2 regions of the Bradyrhizobium sp. USDA 4516 genome follow, and region 2 is predicted to be linked to the other one. Evidence: predicted binding sites of a transcription regulator. Region 2 holds the regulator's gene; the other holds the start of a gene.
What was found. Region 2 encodes PhoB, which activates phosphate uptake and scavenging genes when phosphate is short. Its sites were predicted from a motif close to TGTCATNNANCTGTCAT; they were not measured.
Positions count from the first base shown of each region.

Region 1: the regulator PhoB is predicted to act here: its motif matches at 3,989-4,005, upstream of ACVI1L_RS07480 (esterase-like activity of phytase family protein).

Region 1 is NZ_JBSRXT010000001.1:1,586,439-1,593,322, reverse strand. Features, by position in the region: gene ACVI1L_RS07490 (mucoidy inhibitor MuiA family protein) at 1-1,204, shown strand, start outside; gene ACVI1L_RS07485 (enoyl-CoA hydratase-related protein) at 1,374-2,210, shown strand; gene ACVI1L_RS07480 (esterase-like activity of phytase family protein) at 2,589-3,941, opposite strand; gene ACVI1L_RS07475 (heme ABC transporter ATP-binding protein) at 4,050-4,841, opposite strand; gene ACVI1L_RS07470 (FecCD family ABC transporter permease) at 4,838-5,938, opposite strand; gene ACVI1L_RS07465 (heme/hemin ABC transporter substrate-binding protein) at 5,935-6,882, opposite strand.
Region 2 is NZ_JBSRXT010000001.1:2,132,486-2,139,369, forward strand. Features, by position in the region: gene argF (ornithine carbamoyltransferase) at 141-1,067, opposite strand; gene ACVI1L_RS09955 (aspartate aminotransferase family protein) at 1,067-2,275, opposite strand; gene ACVI1L_RS09960 (GcrA family cell cycle regulator) at 2,763-3,275, shown strand; gene phoB (phosphate regulon transcriptional regulator PhoB) at 3,571-4,281, opposite strand; gene phoU (phosphate signaling complex protein PhoU) at 4,427-5,143, opposite strand; gene pstB (phosphate ABC transporter ATP-binding protein PstB) at 5,250-6,068, opposite strand; gene pstA (phosphate ABC transporter permease PstA) at 6,065-6,884, opposite strand, start outside.

The DNA of each region.
Region 1 (6,884 bases), 550 kb from region 2:
GTGGCGCGCGGCGTTCTCGGCGGTGGCCGACGAGGTCGCAACCGCCGACAGCGCGATCCGTGACGCCGAGCGCAAGATCCGCGTGATCGACCGCGATCTTGCGCAGCTCGCAGCCGATCGCACCAGCAAGCCGCCGAGCAAGGTCGAGGTGCGGATCGATGTCGCCTCGCAGGCGGCGACCAAGGCGACCTTGCGGGTCACCTATGCGGTTCCCGACGCGCGCTGGACGCCGCTCTATGACGCCCGGCTCGACACCGGCGCCAAAGACCGCAAGCCCGCGATCGAACTGGTGCGCCGCGCCGAGATCACCCAGTCGACCGGCGAGGACTGGTCGAGCGTGGCGCTCGTCGTCTCCACCGTGCGGGTCGCGCGCGGCGGCAATGCGCCCGACCTCCGCTCGCTGATCGTGCAATATCCGCAGCCGCCGCGGCCGCTGGCGAAGCTTTCGGGAGAGGCCAGCATGCGGTCGCGCGAGGCGCTGGCACCCGCGCCGGCCGCCGACGCGGTTCAGCAATTCCGCTTTGGTGGGGGACGCATGGACGAACTGGAAGCCACCGCCGAGGTCGGCGCCTTCCAGGCCACCTTCAAGATTCCCGGCCGCGTCAGCGTTGCCGCCAATGAGGGCGCGAAGAGCCTGCGCATCTCGACGGCGACCATCACCCCCGATCTCGCGGTTCGCGCCGTTCCGGTGATCGACCCGACCGCGTTCCTGGAAGCGAGCTTCGTGCAGGCCGACGATGCGCCGTTGCTGCCGGGGCAAATCTCGATCTACCGCGACGGTATCTTTGTCGGCCGCAGCCGGATGGCCACCGCCGCGAAGGACGAGACCGTGCGGCTCGGTTTCGGCGCCGACGACAAGGTCAAGATCGAACGCACGGTGGTGAAGCGCAACGAGGGCTCCGCCGGACTGATCGTGACCACGTCGAAGACCGACGAGCGCGCCTTCAAGACCACGGTGCGCAACGGCCACGACTTCCCGATCAAGGTCGCGGTCCAGGATCAGCTCCCAGTCAGCGAGAACGACGATATCGTGGTGGAGATGCTGCCGTCGTCGACGCCTGCCACGACCACCAATCTGCGCGACAAGCGCGGCGTGCTGGAATGGGCGTTCGAGGCCAAGGCCGGTGATATCAGGGACATCAATTTCGCCTGGCGAATGCGCTGGCCCAAGGACAAGGGCGTCGTGATGGTGCCGGCGGGCTAGAGCCCGTGCCGGGGCTCTAGCGTTGTTGCTTGACGCGTTTTCTTCACGCGAACCGGAACCCACTTCGCTTGAAAACGCTATGAGGACCTGCGTCATCTGCCGATGACAACCCTGCCGATCTCGGGCATCACTTTGCCAAAGGCAACAAAGCCTGAGATCGGGAGGATCCATGAGCTACCAGCACATCATCGTCGATGATCCGCGTCCGCGCGTCCGCCGCATCACGCTGAACCGCCCCGAGAAGCGCAACGCGCTGAACAATCGCCTGCGCGGCGAGATCTTCGAGGTGCTGGAGCAGGCCGACCGCGATCCCGAAATTTCGATCTCGATCCTGCGCGGCGCCGGACCCTGCTTCTCGGCGGGCTACGATCTCTCCGCCGACAATCGCGTCGACCAGCCCTATCACTCGGCATCCGGGCCCGGCCAATGGTCGCGCCATGTCGTCGAGGGCTGGTTCTCGATCTGGGATCTCGCAAAGCCCGTGATCGCGCAGGTGCACGGCTATTGCCTCGCCGGCGGCACCGAGCTCGCGACCGCTTGCGACGTGGTTTATGTCGCCGACGACGCCCAGATCGGCTATCCGCCGGTGCGGCTGATGAGCCCGCCCGACATGCAGTATCACCCGTGGCTGGTCGGCATGCGACGCGCGATGGAATTGATGCTGACGGGCGACGCGATGTCCGGCCGCGAGGCCGCCGAATGGGGCTATGCGACCCGGTCGTTTCCGCTCACCGAACTGGAGGCGAAGACGCTGGATTTCGCCGAGCGCGCGGCGAAGGTGCCGATCGAGCTGCAGCAGCTCAACAAGCGTAGCGTCCACCGCGCGATGGAAATCATGGGTGCCCGCGCCGCGATGCGGGCCGGCACCGAGATCCAGGCGCTGGCCTTCACGACCGAGGCCAGCAAGGCCTACATGGCGGGCTTCCGCCGCGACGGCGGCAGCGTGAAGGCCCAGCTCGACCAGCGCGACACGACGTTCGGAGATTACCGGACGAAGAAGGAGTGAGGATCACGCAAGCCGCGCGCTGAGCTGTATCGCCGTCACCCTGAGGAGGCCGCAAAGCGGCCGTCTCGAGGGGCGGCGGCCCGGCTGTCTCCGCGCGGCTGCATCGGGGGCCGTGCATCCTTCGAGGCTCGCCCAGCGGCGCAATTGCGTCGCAAGGCTCGCACCTCCAGCGACAAAGGCGTAGCCTTTGCGCGGGGATGACGGAATGGCCGTCGTGCCGGGATGAGCATCACGCTATCCGCATATTCGTTGTCATGCCCCGCCTTGAGCGGGGCATCCAGTACGCCGCGGCTTGTCCGTTGAGCTCGGGCGCCTCTGGAATACTGGGGCGCCCGGTCGAGCCGGGCGACGACACTGTTGTGCGTGGCGAGCGCCGCCTCACTTCGCCTTCAGGAACTCGCCGACCTCGAGCAGCACGAACTCGTCGTCATCGGCCTTGTTCGGGTCGCGGCTCGAGGAGAACGGCAGGTTGTTGTCGTTGCCGACGATGATGTGGGTCTCGTCGACCCGGTCGACGTTCTCGATGGTGAAGAACGGGAAGGTGTAGACGCCGTCGTTGAGCGGCTTGCGCGCCTTTTTGTTCGGATCGCGAATCTTCATCAGCTCGATATAGGCGATCTTGCGCACCGGCTTGCCGACATTGGCATCGGACAGCTCGATCTTGTAGACGCGCTTGAACTTGGCGAGATCAGGAAAACAGTTCTCGCCGCGCTGGCCTTGCGGGCAGGCCTTGTCGGCGGTGCCTTCGCCATTGTCGCGCTCGATCACGAGGCCCTGGGCCGGATCGATCATGTTGAAGTCGCCGATCGCATTGCCGTTCTGCTCGAACACATACTGCCAGGTGCGTCCGGTGAACTTCTCCGCCGCGACGTCGAATTCCAGGATGCGTGAGGCCTCCTTGCCGTCGACCTTCTCCGAATCCTTCTTGTCGGCATCCCACAGAGGCCCCTCGAGCAGGCCGTAAAGGAACTTGCCGTCCTTGGAGGAAGCAAAACCTTCATAGCCCTTGGAGCGGCGCAGGTTGACGTTGGTGTAGCTGGCGCCGGGCGCGCCGGGCGACTGCACCGCCCAGTGATCCGGCGAGCGCACCGGCTTGCCGTCGGCGACGGTCTCGAACACGGCGAGGATCTTGCCGGTCTTGTCGGCCTTGAGGATGTAGGGCCCGAATTCATCGCCGATCCAGAAAATGTCGTTGATGATCTGGAAGCCTTCGGTGTCGAAATCGGCACCGGTCAAATAGCGCTTGGCGGTGTCCTCGTGGACGATGCGGAACGGCACCTTCCTGTCGGGATCGTGCAGGAACACCGTCTCCTGACGCTCGATCTTGCCGCTCGCCCAGTCGATCTTGTGCCGGTTCAGGTACAGCATCGAGTCCGCCGAGTTGTAGCGCGAGCCCATGCCGTTGTCGGTGATCACCCAGAACGAGCCGTCGGGCATCACCTTGATGCCGGAATGGCCCTGCAGCGGCTGGCCCTTGAACGGCAGCGACACGCCGGTCGGCCGCTCGTACGATTTGCCCATCACGGCGCCGATGGCGTCGACGCGCTTGCCGGTGGTGTATTTGCCCGAGGTCTTCAGATCATCAGGGGCGTCGGCGGGCGCGTCGATGAAGCTCTCCGCCGGCATCACGGCGTGTCCCGCCAGCGTCGCCGGGAATTCGCCCTCACCCTGCGCGAATGCCGATGTGGCGAGCAGGATCGAGGCGACGGAGCAGAGCAGGGACAGGCGCATGGTTGATCTCCCAAAGGATAAACGATGCGGTGTTCTCCGAGCCGCCTGTTACAGCCGGCTGACAGTTTTGTGAACCGCGGATGTTGCGGCGGGATAAGGCTTGCGGCGTTACGTCGCCTTGCCCGCCGGCTGCATCGTCTGCGGCAGCAGGAACGGCACGCCGTTTCCGGTATAGGCGATCGCAGCGTCGATCTCGAAGATCTCGCGCAGCGTCTCGGCCTTCATCGCCGCCGTACGGTCGCCGTCGACGGCAAGCCGGCCGCGGTGCAGCAGCAGGATGCGGTCGGCGAACCGCATCGCGAGGTTGAGGTCGTGCAGGATCGCGATCACCGCGGTGCCGCGGGCGGCGCGCCGCCGGGCCGTTTCGACCAGGTCGATCTGGTGCCGCAGATCGAGGCTCGAGGTCGGCTCGTCCAGCAGCAACAGTCCCGGTCCATGCAGCGCTTCGCCGCAGGCGAGCTGCACCAGCACGCGGGCGAAATGCGCCCGCTGCTGCTCGCCGCCCGACAGCGTCGGCAATTGCCTGAAACGGAAACGCGCCAGCCCGACCTCGTCGAGCGCCGCCTCGACCACCGCGCGCGGGCTTTCGCCGGCGCCCATGCTGACGATTTCCTCGACGGTGAACGGGAAGGTGACGTTGACGTGCTGCGACAGCATCGCGCGGTGCTGCGCCAGCGCGCGCGGGCCGTAAACCTGCAGGTCGCGCTGCCTGAGCCTGATCGCTCCGCGCGACGGGCGCAGGTCGCCCGACAGCATCCGCAGCAGGGTCGATTTGCCGGCGCCGTTGGGACCGACGATCGCGACCATCTCGCCGGCACCGATCTGCAGCGACACCGCATCGACCAGCGTCGCGCCGCCGACCGTCATCGATACCGACTGTGCTTCGAGCAGGGCCGTCATAGCGACACCAGCCCGCGCTGCCGCAGCAGCATGGCGAGGAAGAACGGCGCGCCGATCGCTGCCGTCAGGATGCCGATCGGCATTTCCGCGGGTGCCACGATGGTGCGCGCCACGGTGTCGGCGCCGACCAGGAGGATGGCGCCGAGCAGCGCGGAGGCCGGCAGCAGCAGCCGATGCGCGGGCCCGATCACCAGCCGCAACAGATGCGGCACCACGATGCCGACGAAACCGACCACGCCGCAGACCGAGACCGCGACCCCGGTCATCGCCGACACCAGCACGATCGAGATCCGCTTCAGCCGTTCGACGTCGACGCCGCTGTGGAACGCCTCCGCCTCGCCGAGCACCAGCACGTCGAGCCCGCGCGCGATCGAGAGGCAGGCGGCCAGCGCGACCGCCAGCACCGGCGCCAGCGCCGTGAGCTTGCTCCAGGTCGCGCCGCTGAGCGAGCCGAGCAGCCAGAAGGTGATGTCGCGAAGCTGGCGGTCGTCGGCGACGAACACCAGAAGGCCGATGCCGGCATTGGCGATCGCGGCGATCGCGAGCCCGGCCAGCAGGAAGATCGCAATCGATGTCCGGCCGCCGCGGCTGGCGATGCCGTAAAGCACGACGGTCGTGATCAGCGAGCCGGCAAAGGCCGCGATCGGCAGCAGCTGGTGTTGCAGGAAGCGCAGGCTTTCGCCGAGATGGCTGTCGGTGAACACGATCGCGGCCGCCGCGGCAAACGCGCCGCCGGAGGAGACGCCGACCAGCGCGGGGTCGGCAAGGGGATTGCGGAACAGGCCCTGCATGATCGAGCCTGATACGGCAAGGAGGCCGCCGACCATCGCCGCCGCCGCGATCCGCGGGATGCGGATCGACCACACCACGAGCTGGTCGCGTGCGAGCAGCGGGTTGGCGACACGATCAGCCCAAAGCCCAAGCGCCGCCGGAAGCCGAGCCATTGGAATGCCGGCAGCCCCGACCGTCAGGGCGACGAGGGCGGTGCCTGCGAGCGCCGCAAGCAGGCAGAGCAGGGTGAGTGTCGCGGCCGGCCGCAGCGACATGCCGGCGCGCCGTCGTTTCGCACGCCGGCGGCGTTCGGCCAGCACGCTCATTGCCGGCAATTCGCGGTCAGCGCTGCCGGCTTGAAGTAGTCGGCCTCCGGCGCCAGCGCCGGATAAAGCTTGACCGAGAGGTCGCGTGCCGCGGCCGCGGTGCGCGGTCCGAAGCCGAGCAGATAAAGGCCTTCCATCGAGATGAAGGCCTTGTTGGCCGCGACCGGCGTCAGCGCGAAGGCCGGATGCGCGAACACGGCATCCGACGTCAGCGAATCCTTGCCGCGATCGATCGACAGCACGACATCCGGTTTCGCCGCCACGATGGCCTCGTCATTGACCGGCTTGTAGCCGTCGTAACCATCGATGGCGTTGACGCCGCCGGCAAGCCGGATGATCTCGTCCGCCGCGGTCTTGTGGCCCGCCGCCATCGCCCGGCCGTTCAACAGCGACATCACGAACATCACGCGCACCGGCTTCGTTACCTTGGCACGCAGCGCGCGCAGTTGCGCGAGATCGCTCTCCACCGCCGTGGTCAGGCAGGCGGCGCGCGGATCGGCGCCCATGGCGTGGCCCACCAGTCTGATCTTCTCGACCAGCCCGGCCTCCGAGAACGTCTCGGGCACCAGCACCAGCGGCACCTTGGCCGCTTCCAGCACGTCCATGGTCTCCTTCGGCCCGGAGCCCTGCACCGCGAGCACCAGCGACGGGTGCAGGCCGAGCACGCCCTCCGGCGACAGCTGGCGCATATAGCCGACGTCGGGCTTGTCGCGCAGCGCAGCCGGCGGGTAGAGGCTGGTCGCATCGACGCCGGCGATGCGGTCCTCGAAGCCGAGGGCATAGAGAATCTCGGTGATCGCGCCGCCGATCGAGACGATCCGCGACGGATTGTCGATCACGACGTCGCGGTCGCGTGCGTCATGCACGGTGATGCCCTCGGCCGTCACGGCTTCGATCGGCAGCAGAGAGAAGGCGAGCAAAGCGAGCGTGCGACAAATTGTCATCG
Region 2 (6,884 bases):
GAAAGCAGGGACCCATAACCACCGATGTGAGTTGCTTGCATCAAGCTGGTGCCCCAGCCTTCGCAACAATTGACAGCGATGGTTATGGGTCCGGGGTCGCGCTTCGCTTGCCCGGAACGACAACGCTTACTGATCTCCGACTACGCGACCGCGTCGAAACACCAGGCCAGAATGCCCTTCTGCGCATGCAGGCGGTTTTCCGCCTCGTCGAACACCACGGATTGCGGCCCGTCGATCACCTCGTCGGTGACCTCCTCGCCGCGATGCGCGGGCAGGCAGTGCATGAACAGTGCGTCCGGCTTGGCGAGCGACATCAGCTTGGCATTGACCTGATAGGGCCGCAGCACGTTGTGGCGGTGCTCGCCCTCCTTGTCGCCCATCGACACCCAGGTGTCGGTGACGACGCAGTCGGCGCCGCGCACGGCGGCTTCCGGATCGGTGCCGAGCATGATCGGCGCGCCGGTCGCCTTGATCCAGTCGCGCATCGGCTTCTTCGGCGACAGCTCCGGCGGGGTCGCAACATTGAGCTGGAACTTGAACCGCTCGGCGGCATGCGCCCAGGAGGCCAGCACGTTGTTGTCGTCGCCGGTCCAGGCCACGGTCTTGCCCTCGATCGAGCCGCGGTTTTCCTCATAGGTCATGAGGTCGGCCATCACCTGGCAGGGATGCGAACGCCGGGTCAGGCCGTTGATGACGGGAACGGTGGCGTGAGCCGCGAGCTCGAGCAGCGCGTCATGGTTGAGGATGCGGATCATGATCGCATCGACATAGCGCGACAGCACGCGCGCGGTGTCGGCGATGGTCTCGCCGCGGCCGAGCTGCATCTCGGCGCCGGTCAGCATGATGGATTCACCGCCGAGCTGGCGCATGCCCACGTCGAACGACACCCTTGTGCGGGTCGACGGGCGCTCGAAGATCATCGCCAGCGTCTTGCCTTCGAGCGGCTTACTGCCCTTCTCATGCGCCTTCAGCTTCGCCTTCATGGCGGCTCCGGCGGACAGCATGTTGCGCAGTTCGCCGAGCGGCAGCTCGTTGATATCGAGGAAGTGACGGACCGGCTTGCTCATTATCCAGCCGCCTTCTTCGGCTGCGCCACCGACAATGTCGCGCAGGCGCGCTCGAGCGCGGTGATCGACTGGTCGATCTCGGACTCGGTCACGATCAGCGGCGCCAGGAACCGCACCACATTGTCGCCTGCGCCGACGGTGAGCAGCTTCTCGCTGCGCAGCGCTGCGATCAGGTCGCCCGACGGCACCACGGCCTTGACGCCGATCAACAGCCCCTCGCCGCGTACCTCCGACAGCACGCCGGGATAGCGGTCGACGACGGAGGCGAGCTTCTGCTTGAGCAGCAGCGACATCTTCTGCACATGCTCGAAGAAGCCGGGTTTCAGCATGACGTCGAGCACGGCATTGGCGGCGGCGACCGCGAGCGGATTGCCGCCGAAGGTCGAGCCGTGCGAGCCGGGCGCCATGCCGGCCGCGGCCTGCGCGGTCGCCAGCACCGCGCCGATCGGGAAACCGCCCCCGAGCGCCTTGGCCAGCGACATCACGTCCGGCGTGACGCCGGTGCGCTTGTAGGCGAACAGCTCGCCGGTTCGGCCCATGCCGGTCTGCACCTCGTCGAAGGCGAGCAGCAGGCCGTGCTCGTCGCACAGCGCGCGCAGTGCCTTGAAGAACGCCTGTGGCGCCGAGCGCACGCCGCCCTCGCCCTGCACCGGCTCGATCAGGATGCCGGCGGTGTGCGGACCGATCGCCTTCTTCACCGCGTCGATGTCGCCATGCGGCACCTGGTCGAAGCCGTCCATCGGCGGGCCGAAGCCCTCGAGATATTTCGCCGAGCCGGTCGCCGCCAGCGTGCCCAGCGTGCGGCCGTGGAAGGCGCCCTCGAAGGTGATGATGCGGTAGCGCTCGCCATGGCCCTTGGAGAAGTGATAGTGGCGGACCAGCTTGATCACGCCCTCCATCGCTTCCGCGCCGGAATTGCAGAAGAACACGAAGTCGGCAAAGCTCTGCTCGCACAGCCGCGCGGCAAGCACCTCGCCGTCCGGGCTCTTGAACAGGTTCGACATGTGCCAGAGCTTGGTCGCCTGTTCCTGCAGCGCCTTGACGAGATGCGGATGCGCGTGCCCGAGCGCGTTGACCGCGACGCCCGAGGTGAAATCGAGATAGCGGTCGCCGTTGGTTGCGATCAGCCAGGCGCCCTCACCGCGCTCGAAACCGAGATCGACCCTGGCGAAGACGGGGAGCAGATGCGACGTGGCAGCGTTGGTCATGACGATCACTGACGGTTTTTAAGCCGACAATTGCCGCGCGCCTTGACGCCAGCGCAGCAACGGCCAGCTTCGGAAAACAAAACGGCCGCCTTTGCGGGCGGCACGTGGCGGGCATTCTATGCTGCGGTCGGTAAGTGTCAATCGCCACGAAGTGGCCTTCCTGCAATGCGAAACGAGCGCAATCCGGAGCATTCCGGTGCGGTGGAAAAGCCTCATCGCGATGCTTAACTGTGTGGGAACATGTGGACGCACGACCGCGGACTCTTGCGCCAGAGTCACGCCATATTGTAGCGTTTGGCCTGTCGGGTACGACATCTCGTGCGGCGGTACTGGACCCTCTAAGTAGCCTTTGTGTCTCGCGTAAACGTTCGGGCGCAACACCGTGCCCGGCGAGGGCTAAGGGATTCTGGCCGCAGGGATATTTGTCCAGATTGGCTCGCAGCGCCGCTCCAATGATTGGCCGGCGCTACGCGAAGGGAAGAATGCGATGACTGTATTGACCTGGTCCGACGATCGCGTCGAGCAGCTGAAGAAGCTCTGGGAGTCCGGCCTGTCGGCCAGCCAGATCGCGGCGGAACTTGGCAATGTGACGCGAAACGCCGTGATCGGCAAAGTGCATCGGCTCGGCCTCTCCGGCCGCGCCAAGGCACCCTCCACGGCCGCGCCGCGGCAGCGCAAGGCCCGCCCCGCCCAGCACATGATGCGGGTGGCGCGCCCGGTCTCGCGCGGCAACACCGCGCTGGCGCACGCCTTCGAGGCCGAGATGGAGCCCGATCCGATCTCCTACGACAATGTGGTGCCGATGAGCCAGCGGCTGTCGCTGCTCGAGCTCAACGAGGCCACCTGTCACTGGCCGGTCGGCGATCCCTCGAGCCCGGAATTCTTCTTCTGCGGCGGCAAAGCGCTCGGCGGCCTGCCCTATTGCGCGCATCACTCGCGCGTCGCCTACCAGCCCGCCGCCGATCGCCGCCGGCCGTCGGCGAAACCGCAGATCAAGTGAGCACTCGGGAAAACGACGGAAGACCTCAAAGACAAATCCCCGCGAAAGCGGGGATTTTTTTGTGTGACGCAGCCCGGATGGAGCCAACGGGGCGCTCGTTCGCGCGACCCGTCGGCTCCATCCGGGCTACCGCTACATCACCGGCCTCGTCCCGGCGCAGGCCGGGACCCATAACCACGAATGGGTGTTGTTAGAAAGCCGTCTGGCCGCGTGCCGATTGCGCTGGCCGCGGCGTATGGGTCCCGGCTTTCGCCGGGACGACGCCGTGTTGCGGTTTATGAATGCCGCATGGCCGTTACGGCTGCGGCTCGGCCTTGGCAAAGCGGTCGTCGAGCGCGTAGCCGGCGCCGCGCACAGTGCGGATCGGATCCTGCTCGCGGCCCGGATTGAGCAGCTTGCGCAGGCGGCCGATATGCACGTCGACGGTGCGCTCATCGATGTAGATGTCGCGGCCCCAGACGCTGTCGAGCAATTGCTCGCGGCTGAACACGCGGCCGGGATGCTCGAGGAAGAATTCGAGCAGGCGATACTCGGTCGGCCCGAGATCGATCGGACGGCCCGAGCGCGCCACGCGGCGCTTCTCGCGGTCGAGCTCGATGTCGCCGTAGGTCAGCACGGTCGCAAGCCGCTCCGGGCTGGCGCGGCGCAAGAGGCCCTTCACCCGCGCCAGCAGCTCCGGCACCGAGAACGGCTTGACGATGTAATCGTCGGCGCCGGTGGCAAGCCCGCGCACGCGCTCGCTTTCCTCGCCGCGCGCGGTCAGCATAATGATCGGAAGCTGCTTGGTCTCGGGCCGCGCCCGCAGGCGGCGGCACAGTTCGATGCCGGACAGGCCCGGCAGCATCCAGTCCAGCACCACGAGGTCGGGAACGCGCTCCTTCAGCCTTGTATCCGCATCGTCGCCGCGCCCCACCGTCTCGACATCGTAGCCTTCCGCATCGAGATTGTAGCGCAATAGCGTCGTCAGCGCTTCCTCGTCTTCGACTACCAGAATGCGTGCGCTCATCGGTTTAAGTTCTTTCTCTGTGGTGATCCGTTGCCCGGACGCAAACCGAAACGCTTACTTCCTTGAGCATAGTCCCCGCGGAAACGATTTGTCGCGAGGATCGTCCAGTTTCGCTCTTGCCGGTTCCGTGCTTGCCGATCATGCCTCAGTTGCCCGGCACCGTGGTGGCAAAAGTGGTCATGTCGCCCTTCGGGCGCTTGTCGGTGATCTGCTGGCCCTCGATCATGTAGAACACGGTCTCGGCGATATTGGTGGCGTGATCGCCGATCCGCTCGATGTTCTTGGCGCAGAACATCAGATGGATGCAGAACGAGATGTTGCGCGGATCTTCCATCATGTAGGTGAGCAGTTCGCGGAACAGCGAGGTGCAGATCGCATCGACCTCCTCGTCGCCCTTCCAGACGTTCATCGCCGCCGGCAGGTCGTGCGCGGCATAGGCGTCGAGCACCGACTTGACCTGCGACAGCACGAGGTCGGTCATGTGCTCGAGGCCGCGGATCAACTTCAGCGGCTGGAAATCGCTCTCCAGCGCCGCGACGCGCTTGCCCATGTTCTTGGCGAGGTCGCCGATCCGCTCGAGATCGGTGGCGACGCGCATCGCGCTGACGATCTCACGCAGGTCGATCGCCATCGGCTGGCGGCGCGCGATCGTCAGCACCGCGCGCTCTTCGATGTTGCGCTGTAGATTGTCGATCTCGATGTCGGCGGCGACCACGCGCTTGCCGAGCGCGACGTCGCGACGGATCAGCGCGTCGACCGACTCGGTAATCATTCGTTCGACCAGGCCGCCCATCTCGGCGACCAGGCGGGTCAACTCCTGCAGGTCGCTGTCGAATGCCTTGGCGGTATGTTCAGAAGCCATCGCTTGTCTCCCTCAACCATGATCCCGGGGATCATGGTTTCGTGTCCTGAATTTTAGCATGACCTGATCGGAAAACCGGTTTCCACTTTTCCGGATCATGCGCCGGTCAACCGAACCGGCCGGTGATGTAGTCCTGGGTGCGCCGATCGCTCGGTGAGGTGAAGATCTTGTTGGTGTCGTCGAACTCGATCAGCTCGCCGAGATACATGAAGGCGGTCTTGTCGGAGACGCGCGCCGCCTGCTGCATGTTGTGGGTGACGATCGCGATCGTGTAGTCCTCGGAGAGTTCCTGGATCAGCTCCTCGACCTTGGCGGTCGAGATCGGGTCGAGCGCCGAGCACGGCTCGTCGAACAGGATCACCTCGGGGCGCACCGCCACGGTGCGCGCGATGCACAGGCGCTGCTGCTGGCCGCCGGAGAGCGACAGGCCGGAGGCGTTCAGCTTGTCCTTGACCTCGTTCCACAGCGCGCCGCCGCGCAGCGCCTTCTCGACCCGGTCGTCCATCTCGGACTTCGAGATCTTCTCATAGAGGCGGATGCCGAAGGCGATGTTCTCGTAGATCGTCATCGGGAACGGCGTCGGCTTCTGGAACACCATGCCGACCCGCGCGCGCAGCAAGTTGAGGTCGAGCTTGGGGTCGAGAATGTTGGTCTGGTCCAGCATCAGCTGGCCGACCGCGCGCTGACCCGGATACAGGTCGTACATCCGGTTGAAAATGCGCAGCAGGGTCGACTTGCCGCAGCCGGACGGGCCGATGAACGCCGTGACGCGGTTGGTGCCGAGCGTCAGGTTGATGTTCTTCAGCGCGTGGTGCTCGCCGTAATAGAAGTTGAGGTTGCGCACCGTGACTTTCGGCGGCGCTTCCGGCAGCGGAACCTGGGGAATGTGGCCTGCGGCAGTCGTGGAGACGGAAAGCTCGGTCATTTTGCGGCCCTTTCGGCACCAAGGATACGCGCGCCGATATTCAACGCGAGCACGGTGAATGTGATGAGCAGCGCGCCGCTCCACGCCAGCTCTTTCCAGTAGGCGTAGGGGCTCTGCACGAAGTTGTTGATGGTCACTGGCAGGTTGGCCATCGTCTTGGTCAGATCCAGGCTGAAGAACTGGTTCGACAGCGCGGTGAACAGCAGCGGCGCGGTCTCGCCGGCGACGCGGGCGGTCGCCAGCAGCACACCGGTGATCAGACCCGATCGCGCGGCACGATAAGCGATCCGCTTGATCACCAGCGAACGCGGCAGGCCGAGCGCGGAGGCGGCCTCGCGCAGCGGATTGGGCACCAAGAGCAGCATGTCCTCGGTGGTGCGCAGCACGACCGGGATCACGATCACCGCGAGCGCAAGGCTGCCTGCGATCGCCGAGAAGCCGCGCATCGGCACCACCACCGCACCATAGATGAACAGGCCGATGATGATCGAGGGCGCGCTGAGCAGGATGTCGTTGATGAAGCGGATCACCGAGGTCAGCTTGTCGTGCTTGCCGTATTCGGCGAGGTAGGTGCCGGCGAACAGGCCAAGCGGCGCGCCGATGCCGACGCCGATCACGGTCATGATGACCGAGCCGACGATGGCGTTGAGCAAGCCGCCTTCGGTCGAGCCGGGCGGCGGCGTGTTCTGGGTGAACAGCTGCACGCTGAGGCCGGCAAGGCCGTTATAGAGCAGCGTGATCAGGATCAGCGCCAGCCAGGTAACGCCGAACAGCGCCGCGCCGACACAGAGTGCGCGGATGACGATGTCGCTGCGG